DNA from 2 places in the Bacillus sp. AFS053548 genome. Region 2 is predicted to be linked to the other one. Evidence: a T-box and tRNA genes for the amino acid it is inferred to sense, from the RefSeq annotation. Region 2 holds a T-box; the other holds one or more tRNA genes.
The links. The T-box of region 2 lies ahead of pheS (phenylalanine--tRNA ligase subunit alpha). A T-box ahead of a tRNA ligase gene usually reads a tRNA of that ligase, here a tRNA-Phe.
Positions count from the first base shown of each region.

Region 1 (4,398 bases), on a different contig from region 2:
CACGATCTCTTAAAGGACTGGCAAGGGAATTAAAAGTACCTCTAATAGCCTTATCTCAGCTATCACGAAGCGTTGAGTCAAGACAGGATAAACGTCCAATGATGTCTGATATCCGTGAATCAGGAAGTATTGAGCAAGATGCGGATATTGTTGCGTTCTTATACCGAGACGATTACTATGATAAAGAATCAGAGAATAAAAATATTATTGAAATCATTATTGCTAAACAAAGGAATGGTCCAGTAGGTACTGTTTCATTGGCATTCGTAAAAGAATATAACAAGTTCGTAAACTTAGAACGAAGGTTTGATGAGCAAGCACCAGGTGCCTAAAAATAGTTTGGAAACAGACAGTCACAAATATGTTCAATTGTCTGATTGCTATTACTTGGGATGCCATCTAAAAAATAATCACATAGTGAATCTATGTGATTATTTTTTTTTGTTAGGGCAAACTATTTTTATCAAATTCTTTAGTTTGTATTTACGAACAAATAAAACTTAGAACAGAATTATTCAATGAGATTTATTGACAAATCCCGTAAGTTTGGTATACTAGTTTTGGTTTTAGTTCGGAAATAGCGTATTTTAATCGGAGGTGCAGTACATTGTCATCAGTAGTAGTAGTTGGTTCTCAATGGGGAGACGAAGGAAAAGGAAAAATTACTGACTTTTTATCACAACAGGCAGAAGTAGTTGCTAGATATCAAGGTGGTAATAATGCAGGTCATACAATCGTATTTAATGGTGAAAAGTACAAACTTCATTTAATTCCATCAGGTATTTTCTTCTCAGATAAAATTTGTGTTATTGGAAATGGTATGGTTGTAGATCCTAAAGCTTTAGTTCAAGAGCTAGCATACCTACATGATAAAGGTGTTTCAACTGACAACTTACGTATTAGTAACCGTGCTCATGTTATCTTACCTTATCATTTAAAACAAGATGAGCTAGAAGAAGAGCGTAAAGGTGATAATAAAATTGGTACTACTAAAAAAGGTATTGGACCAGCTTATATGGACAAAGCTGCTCGTGTGGGAATCCGTATGGCAGACCTTTTAGATAAAGAAGAGTTTTACGAAAAATTAAAACGTAATCTTGAAGAGAAAAATAATTTATTTGAAAAAATGTATGATTCAAATTCATTAAATATCGAAGAGATTTTTGAAGAATATTATGAGTTCGGACAACAAATTAAAAAATATGTGTGTGATACTTCTGTTGTATTAAATGATGCAATTGATGGTGGAAAGCGCGTATTATTTGAAGGCGCACAAGGCGTAATGCTAGATATCGACCAAGGTACATACCCATTCGTTACTTCTTCTAACCCAGTTGCAGGTGGAGTAACAATCGGATCTGGTGTTGGTCCAACAAAAATTAATCATGTTGTTGGTGTATGTAAAGCTTACACTACTCGTGTTGGTGAAGGTGCATTCCCAACTGAGCTTTTCGACGAAATTGGAAATACAATTCGTGAAGTAGGTCGTGAGTACGGTACAACTACTGGAAGACCAAGACGTGTAGGTTGGTTTGATAGTGTAGTAGTTCGCCACGCTCGTCGTGTTAGTGGTATTACTGATTTATCACTTAACTCAATTGACGTATTAACAGGTCTAGAGACTGTTAAAATTTGCGTTGCTTATAAATTCCGTGGAGAAACAATTTCTGAGTTCCCTGCTAGCTTAAAACAACTTGCAGAATGTGAGCCAGTTTATGAAGAACTTCCAGGTTGGACAGAAGATATTACAGGAGTAAAAACTCTTAATGAACTGCCAGTTAATGCAAGACATTATGTAGAACGTGTGTCTCAATTAGTAGGTATTCCATTATCTGTATTCTCAGTTGGTCCAGACCGTAACCAAACGAATATCGTACGTAACGTTTACGGAGCTTAATATAATAAAAAGCCCTTAAATAAAAATTTAGGGGCTTTTATTATTTTTTTAAAAAAACTATTGCAAAACTATTAGAAAGTATGATAAGATAAATCTTGTCGTCATAACTAGTAAATAGTTTATGAAGTTAATCATTGTGAGCCATTAGCTCAGTAGGTAGAGCATCTGACTTTTAATCAGAGGGTCGAAGGTTCGAATCCTTCATGGCTCATCTTTTCTTAAATTAATGTGGCCCGTTGGTCAAGCGGTTAAGACACCGCCCTTTCACGGCGGTAACACGGGTTCGAGTCCCGTACGGGTCATCCTTTTTTAATAAAATTATCTTGGTCCCGTGGTGTAGCGGTTAACATGCCTGCCTGTCACGCAGGAGATCGCCGGTTCGATCCCGGTCGGGACCGCCATATAATGGCTCGGTAGCTCAGTCGGTAGAGCAGAGGACTGAAAATCCTCGTGTCGGCGGTTCGATTCCGTCCCGAGCCATCATAAAAACTACTGTATATACAGTAGTTTTTTATTTTATATCAACCTTATAGAAAATAGAATATAACAGTTCGATTTTACAAAAAAACTTACTTAATTTAAAATAGAAGTAAGTGGAGTAGACCTCTAGCAACAAGCTAGAGGTTTTTTTCAAAAATCTAGTGTTTATATACAAAAAGAATAACACGTAAGAGCGTAGTCGTATTATATTTAGATTGATAGTCCACAAAACGAAATTGCTATGATAAGTTTATTTGTTGCCTAATTTTATATTAAAATGCAAAAGATATGTATAGAATTGACGGTAGCAAAAACTGACTAGAAAAGGAGTGCGGGGAATGAATAAAAAAATATTAATAGTCGATGATGAAAAACCAATTGCTGATATATTGAAGTTTAATTTAGAAAAAGAAGGCTTTGAAATTGTTTGTGCGTATGATGGAGAGGAAGCATTACAAAAAGTAGATGAGTTTCTTCCTGATCTAGTTTTATTAGATATTATGTTACCAATTAGAGATGGTTTAGAAGTTTGTAGAGAAATAAGAAAGAACCATGAAATGCCAATCATTATGATTACAGCAAAAGACTCAGAATTAGATAAAGTACTAGGTTTAGAAATGGGAGCAGATGACTACGTAACAAAACCATTTAGTACACGTGAGTTACTTGCCAGAGTAAAAGCAAATTTACGTAGACACCAAACAGGAACTACATCTGAAAAAGAAGAGTCAGTGGAAGTTATTATTGGCTCGCTTGTTATCAATCCAAACGCTTATATCGTAACAAAACGTGGCGAGAAGATCGAATTAACTCACCGCGAATTTGAATTACTATATTATTTAGCGAAGCATATCGGACAGGTTATGACGAGAGAACATTTACTTCAAACTGTTTGGGGTTATGATTACTTTGGAGATGTACGAACTGTCGATGTAACAATCCGAAGACTTCGTGAGAAAATTGAGGACAATCCAAGTTATCCACTTTTCATTGTAACAAGAAGAGGAGTAGGATATTACCTCCGTGATCCGGAGCAAGATTAATGGCAGCTTATAATAAAGTTGGTTTATTTAAATCAATTGTATTTAAATTTGTACTTGTTTATATTTTACTAATCTTGGTGGCTATGCAAATTATTAGCGTTTATTTTTCAAGAGAGCTTGAAAAGCAACTTGTAAACAGTTTTACAGTTGCGATAAACGAACGTGCTAAGCTATTGGCTTACAATATAAAAATAGAGTATGAAAAAAAGAAAACTCTAGACGATCCAGAAGTAAAAGCTAATATTCAAAAAATAGTTTCTGACTTCGGAAAGAATATTGGAATATCAGACGTAAGAGTTATTAACCAAAATAGTGAAGTCATTGCTACTTCAGATTCTAGTAATCGATCTATTGTTGGTAAAAGGACTACTGATATTTTAGTAAAAAGAGCACTTTTAGTAGGTACTAGAACTGAGAAAGTGTTAATTGATCCTAAAAATGGTCATCGAATGAAAACGATTGTTACCCCAGTAATGGAAGGTGACGAAATTGTTTCAGCCATTTACACAAGTGCTTCTATGGAAAGCACTTATGAAAGAATGGAATTAATTAACCGTATTTTTTCAACTGGTACACTTATAGCAGTCGCGATTACATCCATTTTAGGAATATTATTGGCTAAAGCAATTACGAAGCCAATCTCTGAAATTAGAAGACAGGCCCAAGAAATGGCGAAAGGAAATTTCTCTCGCAAATTAAAGGCCTATAGTGAAGATGAGATTGGTGAATTAACGATATCATTTAATAATCTATCACGTAATTTACAGCAAGCCAGAGCTTCAACGGATGGAGAAAGAAGAAAGCTTCAATCAGTACTAGAGCATATGTCAGATGGGGTTATTGCAACTGACCGTAGAGGGAAAATTATTCTTTTAAACGATCCAGCTGAAACGATGCTTAATGTTTCACGTGAAACAGTATTAAATAAATCGATCTTAGAGGTATTGGGAATCGAAAAGATCAATACTTTAGATGATT
Region 1 covers NZ_NUHI01000005.1:382,165-386,562, reverse strand. The annotation lists gene dnaB (replicative DNA helicase) at 1-332, shown strand, start outside; gene CN946_RS03600 (adenylosuccinate synthase) at 608-1,897, shown strand; tRNA gene CN946_RS03595 (tRNA-Lys) at 2,036-2,108, shown strand; tRNA gene CN946_RS03590 (tRNA-Glu) at 2,128-2,199, shown strand; tRNA gene CN946_RS03585 (tRNA-Asp) at 2,223-2,298, shown strand; tRNA gene CN946_RS03580 (tRNA-Phe) at 2,305-2,377, shown strand; gene yycF (response regulator YycF) at 2,716-3,420, shown strand; gene walK (cell wall metabolism sensor histidine kinase WalK) at 3,420-4,398, shown strand, end outside.
Region 1: it encodes a tRNA-Phe, which carries the amino acid that the T-box ahead of pheS (phenylalanine--tRNA ligase subunit alpha) is inferred to sense. The anticodon was not compared.

Region 2 (4,398 bases):
CAGGACCAATGTTTGCTGGTATCTCAGATGGAAGTGCAGATGCAATGGTCGCAGCTTGGCTTCCAACAACTCATAAAGATTACATGAATGAGTACAAAAAACAATTAGTTGATCTTGGACCGAATTTAAAAGGGACAAAATTAGGCTTAGTAGTTCCAGAATATATGAAGATTAATTCGATCGATGATTTAAAAGGTAAAACGAAGTAACCAAAATCATACTGAAAAATGAAAAGGACTAACTTTGGTTAGTCCTTTTCTATGTTTTTAACAGATTAGATTACTGACTTACTCCATTTTCTAAAACTGTAAGAAGTTCATGCTTTTGATTTTCTGAAGCGTGACTCCAAAAAACTTCGAGAAGTACACCTAAACCTGGTAATACTTTTTCCTCGCCACTTTGAATCGCATCTACAATTGTTGCTTCTAATTGATCACTTTTATTACCTGAAATATTGTGAAGAACTGCTCCGCGAATATTAAAATTCATTTGGATTCTCCTTTCATATTAAGCTTTATGTAGTATTTGTAAACGGAAACGATTTTATGTATGATAAACGATATGAGATACGATGAAAGGTAAAGGAAACTTATGAAACAAATTGATTCCATACAAAATAATTCTGTAAAGGCTTGGAAAAAGCTACATACAAAAAAAGGAAGAGATAAAGCTAAACAATATATCGTAGAAGGTTTTCATTTAGTCGAGGAGGCAATTAAGAATGATGCACCGATTCTTCATTTATTAATCAGTGAAGCTATTGACTTACCTTCTAATTTTTCAACAGGATCATTTGAGATTACGTATATATCTAAAGAGGTTAGCAAAGAATTAAGCGAAACAGAAACATCTCAAGGGATTTTTGCAATTATTGAATTTTCTTTTGTAAGAATTGATTTTGAGAAAGTGTCAAAATTATTATTAATTGATGAAGTTCAAGATCCAGGGAATGTTGGAACAATGATTCGAACAGCGGATGCTGCTGGTTTTGATGGGGTTATTTTAGGTTCGGGTACAAGTGACCTATATAATGCTAAAACAATTCGATCCACCCAAGGATCATTATTCCATTTACCAATATTACGTGGTGATTTAGTTGAAGCAGTTTCTAATTTGAAAGATAAAGGAATAACTGTTTACGGAACATCGCTTCAAAATGCAAAACCGTTTAATGAAGTCAACGTTACAAATCGTTTTGCCATTATTGTAGGAAATGAAGGTAAGGGTGTGAAGTCAACATTACTTTCATTAACTGATGAAAATCTATATATACCGATTTATGGTAAAGCTGAATCATTAAACGTTGGTATTGCAGCAGGGATTCTAATGTATAGCCTGTGAAAAATAATAGAAGCCTCATTATGAGCTTTCTAGGACAGTAAAAATGATTCAAATCATTTAGTAAATAATTAGGTTGAGCAGTTGCATTAATTGAAAAAAATCAATATAATTAATTAAGAAAAATTTAATACATAAAAAGCTTTGACAGAGAATAGTAAATTTGAATCGCTATTTAGGGAAAAGGTGCCGTAGACTGTAAGCACTTTTATAGTAGACCAAATTGAATTCACCTCTTGAGCTAGCGCCGGGACCATTTTAGAATGTAAAGGCGACTCGGTCTATCTAAGTAGATCGTTATATGAATGAAGTGAGCAGTTAGTTTTTTGTAACATATTAACTGTTAATTAGGGTGGTACCGCGATCAATCCTCGTCCCTTTTTTGGGAGCGAGGTTTTTTTATGTTTAAATTTATGAATTTGAATAGGAGGATTATTCATGCAAGAGCGTTTAGTTTCTTTACAAGCAGAAGCGATTAAGCAAATAGAAGAAGCACAAGATTTAAAAGCATTAAATGAAATAAGAATTGCCTATCTAGGAAAAAAAGGTCCGATTACTGAGGCAATGAAAGCAATGAAGGATTTATCTCCTGAAGAGCGCCCAAAAATGGGTGCTGTTGCTAATGAAGTACGTGCGGCAATCCAAGAAAGACTTGAGGCAAAGCAAGTTGTATTAGAACAAAATGCAATTAATGAAAAATTGGAAAGTGAATCAATTGATGTAACACTTCCAGGAAGACCAGTTCATGCTGGTGGAGCTCACCCATTAAGAGCGGTCATTCAAGAAATTGAAGATTTATTTATTGGAATGGGATATGAAATCGCAGAAGGTCCAGAAGTAGAAAAGGACTATTATAATTTCGAAGCATTAAATTTACCAAAAAGTCACCCAGCTCGTGATATGCAGGATTCATTTTATATTTCTGAAGAAACATTAATGAGAACTCATACTTCACCTGTTCAAGCAAGAACAATGGAAGCAAACGTGGAAAAAGGTCCAATTAAAATAATTTGTCCTGGTAAAGTTTATCGCCGTGATGACGATGATGCTACACATTCTCACCAATTTATGCAAATTGAAGGTCTTGTAATTGGTGAAAACATTTCAATGAGTGACTTAAAAGGCACTTTACAACTTTTTGCGAAAAAAATGTTTGGTGAAGATCGTGAAATTCGCTTACGCCCAAGCTTCTTCCCATTCACTGAGCCTTCAGTAGAAATGGATATTTCTTGTATGAAATGTGGAGGGAAAGGCTGTAACATGTGTAAGCACACTGGATGGATTGAAATTTTAGGTGCAGGAATGGTACATCCTAACGTACTTGAGATGGCTGGATATAATCCAAAAGAAGTTCAGGGATTTGCTTTCGGTATGGGTCCAGAGCGTATTGCATTATTAAAATATGGTATTGATGATATTCGTCATTTCTATACGAACGATATAAGATTCTTAAAGCAATTCCAACAAATGTAAGGTAGGAGGGGACAAAACATGTTTGTATCAACAAAATGGTTACAAGAATACGTTGATTTAAGTGGTGTTACACCAGACGAGCTTGCAAAATTAATAACAAAAGCAGGTATTGAAGTTGAAGGTGTTAATCATCTTTCAGAAGGAATTAAAAATGTTGTTGTTGGTTATGTAATGGAACGTGAACAACATCCAGAGGCAGATAAATTATCAAAATGTACAGTTGATGTTGGGGAAGAGCAACCAGTACAAATTATTTGTGGCGCACCGAATGTTGCTAAGGGTCAAAAAGTGATCGTGGCAAAGGTAGGCGCTGTTTTACCGGGGAATTTCAAAATTAAAAAAGCAAAATTACGTGGTGAAGTTTCTGAAGGAATGATTTGCTCTCTTCAAGAATTAGGAATTGAAGGCAAAGTAGTTGCAAAAGAATTCTCAAATGGCATTTTTGTTTTACCAAGTGATGCTGAAGTAGGAGCAAATGCATTAGATGTACTTTATCGTGATGATGCAGTATTAGAACTTGGTTTAACACCAAACCGTGCTGATTGCTTAAATATGATTGGTGTTGCCTATGAGGTAGCTGCAATTTTAGATCGTGACGTGAAACTTCCAGCGATTAGTTCTGACTCAGCTACAACTGCTGACTATGTTTCAGTTTCAATTGAATCAAAAGAAGATGCACCATATTATAGTGCTAAATTAGTTAAAGGAGTAAAAATTGGTCCATCTCCATTATGGATGCAAGCTCGTTTAATGAGTGCGGGTATTCGTCCGATTAATAATGTGGTTGATATTACGAACTATATTTTAATTGAATATGGTCAACCATTACACGCGTTTGATTTTAATAAATTAAATAGTAATCAAATTATCGTTCGTCATGCGAAAGAAAACGAAAAGATCGTTACGCTTGATGGTGAAGAGCGCACATTACAGCCACATAATTTAGTAATCGCAACAGAAAAAGAAGCAGTAGCAGTTGCAGGTGTAATGGGCGGTCAAAGTACTGAGGTTGACGCGGAGACTGTAGACGTTTTAATTGAATCAGCTGTTTTCAGAGGTCAAAGTGTTCGCCAAACTTCAAAAGACCTAGGCTTACGTAGTGATTCAAGTGCTCGTTTTGAAAAAGGTATTGATGCTTCTCGTACATTCCCTGCTTCTGAACGTGCTGCTCAGTTAATGGCTGAACTAGCTGGTGGAACAATTGTAGAAGGTACTGTAATTGCCGATAATTTAGTTGAAGATGTTAAAAAAGTATCAGTTTCTGTAAGTAAGATTAATGGTGTACTTGGTACATCAATTGATGCTGAGACAGTAATAGAAATTTTCCGTCGCTTAAGATTAGAAGCTACTGGGGACGGTGAAGTATTTACGGTTACTGTTCCAAGTCGTCGTGGTGATCTTTCAATAGAAGAAGATTTAGTTGAAGAAGTAGGAAGACTATATGGCTATGATCATATTCCTGCTACTTTACCAACAGGTGTTGCTAGTCGTGGACAATTAACACCTTACCAAGCAAAACGTAGAAAAATTCGTCAGTATTTACAGCATGCAGGTCTTTACGAAGCTGTTACGTATTCTCTAACAAGC
Region 2 covers NZ_NUHI01000083.1:2,961-7,358, reverse strand. The annotation lists gene CN946_RS20995 (glycine betaine ABC transporter substrate-binding protein) at 1-209, shown strand, start outside; gene sspI (small acid-soluble spore protein SspI) at 280-489, opposite strand; gene CN946_RS20985 (TrmH family RNA methyltransferase) at 592-1,341, shown strand; T-box leader at 1,474-1,720, shown strand; gene pheS (phenylalanine--tRNA ligase subunit alpha) at 1,777-2,811, shown strand; gene pheT (phenylalanine--tRNA ligase subunit beta) at 2,830-4,398, shown strand, end outside.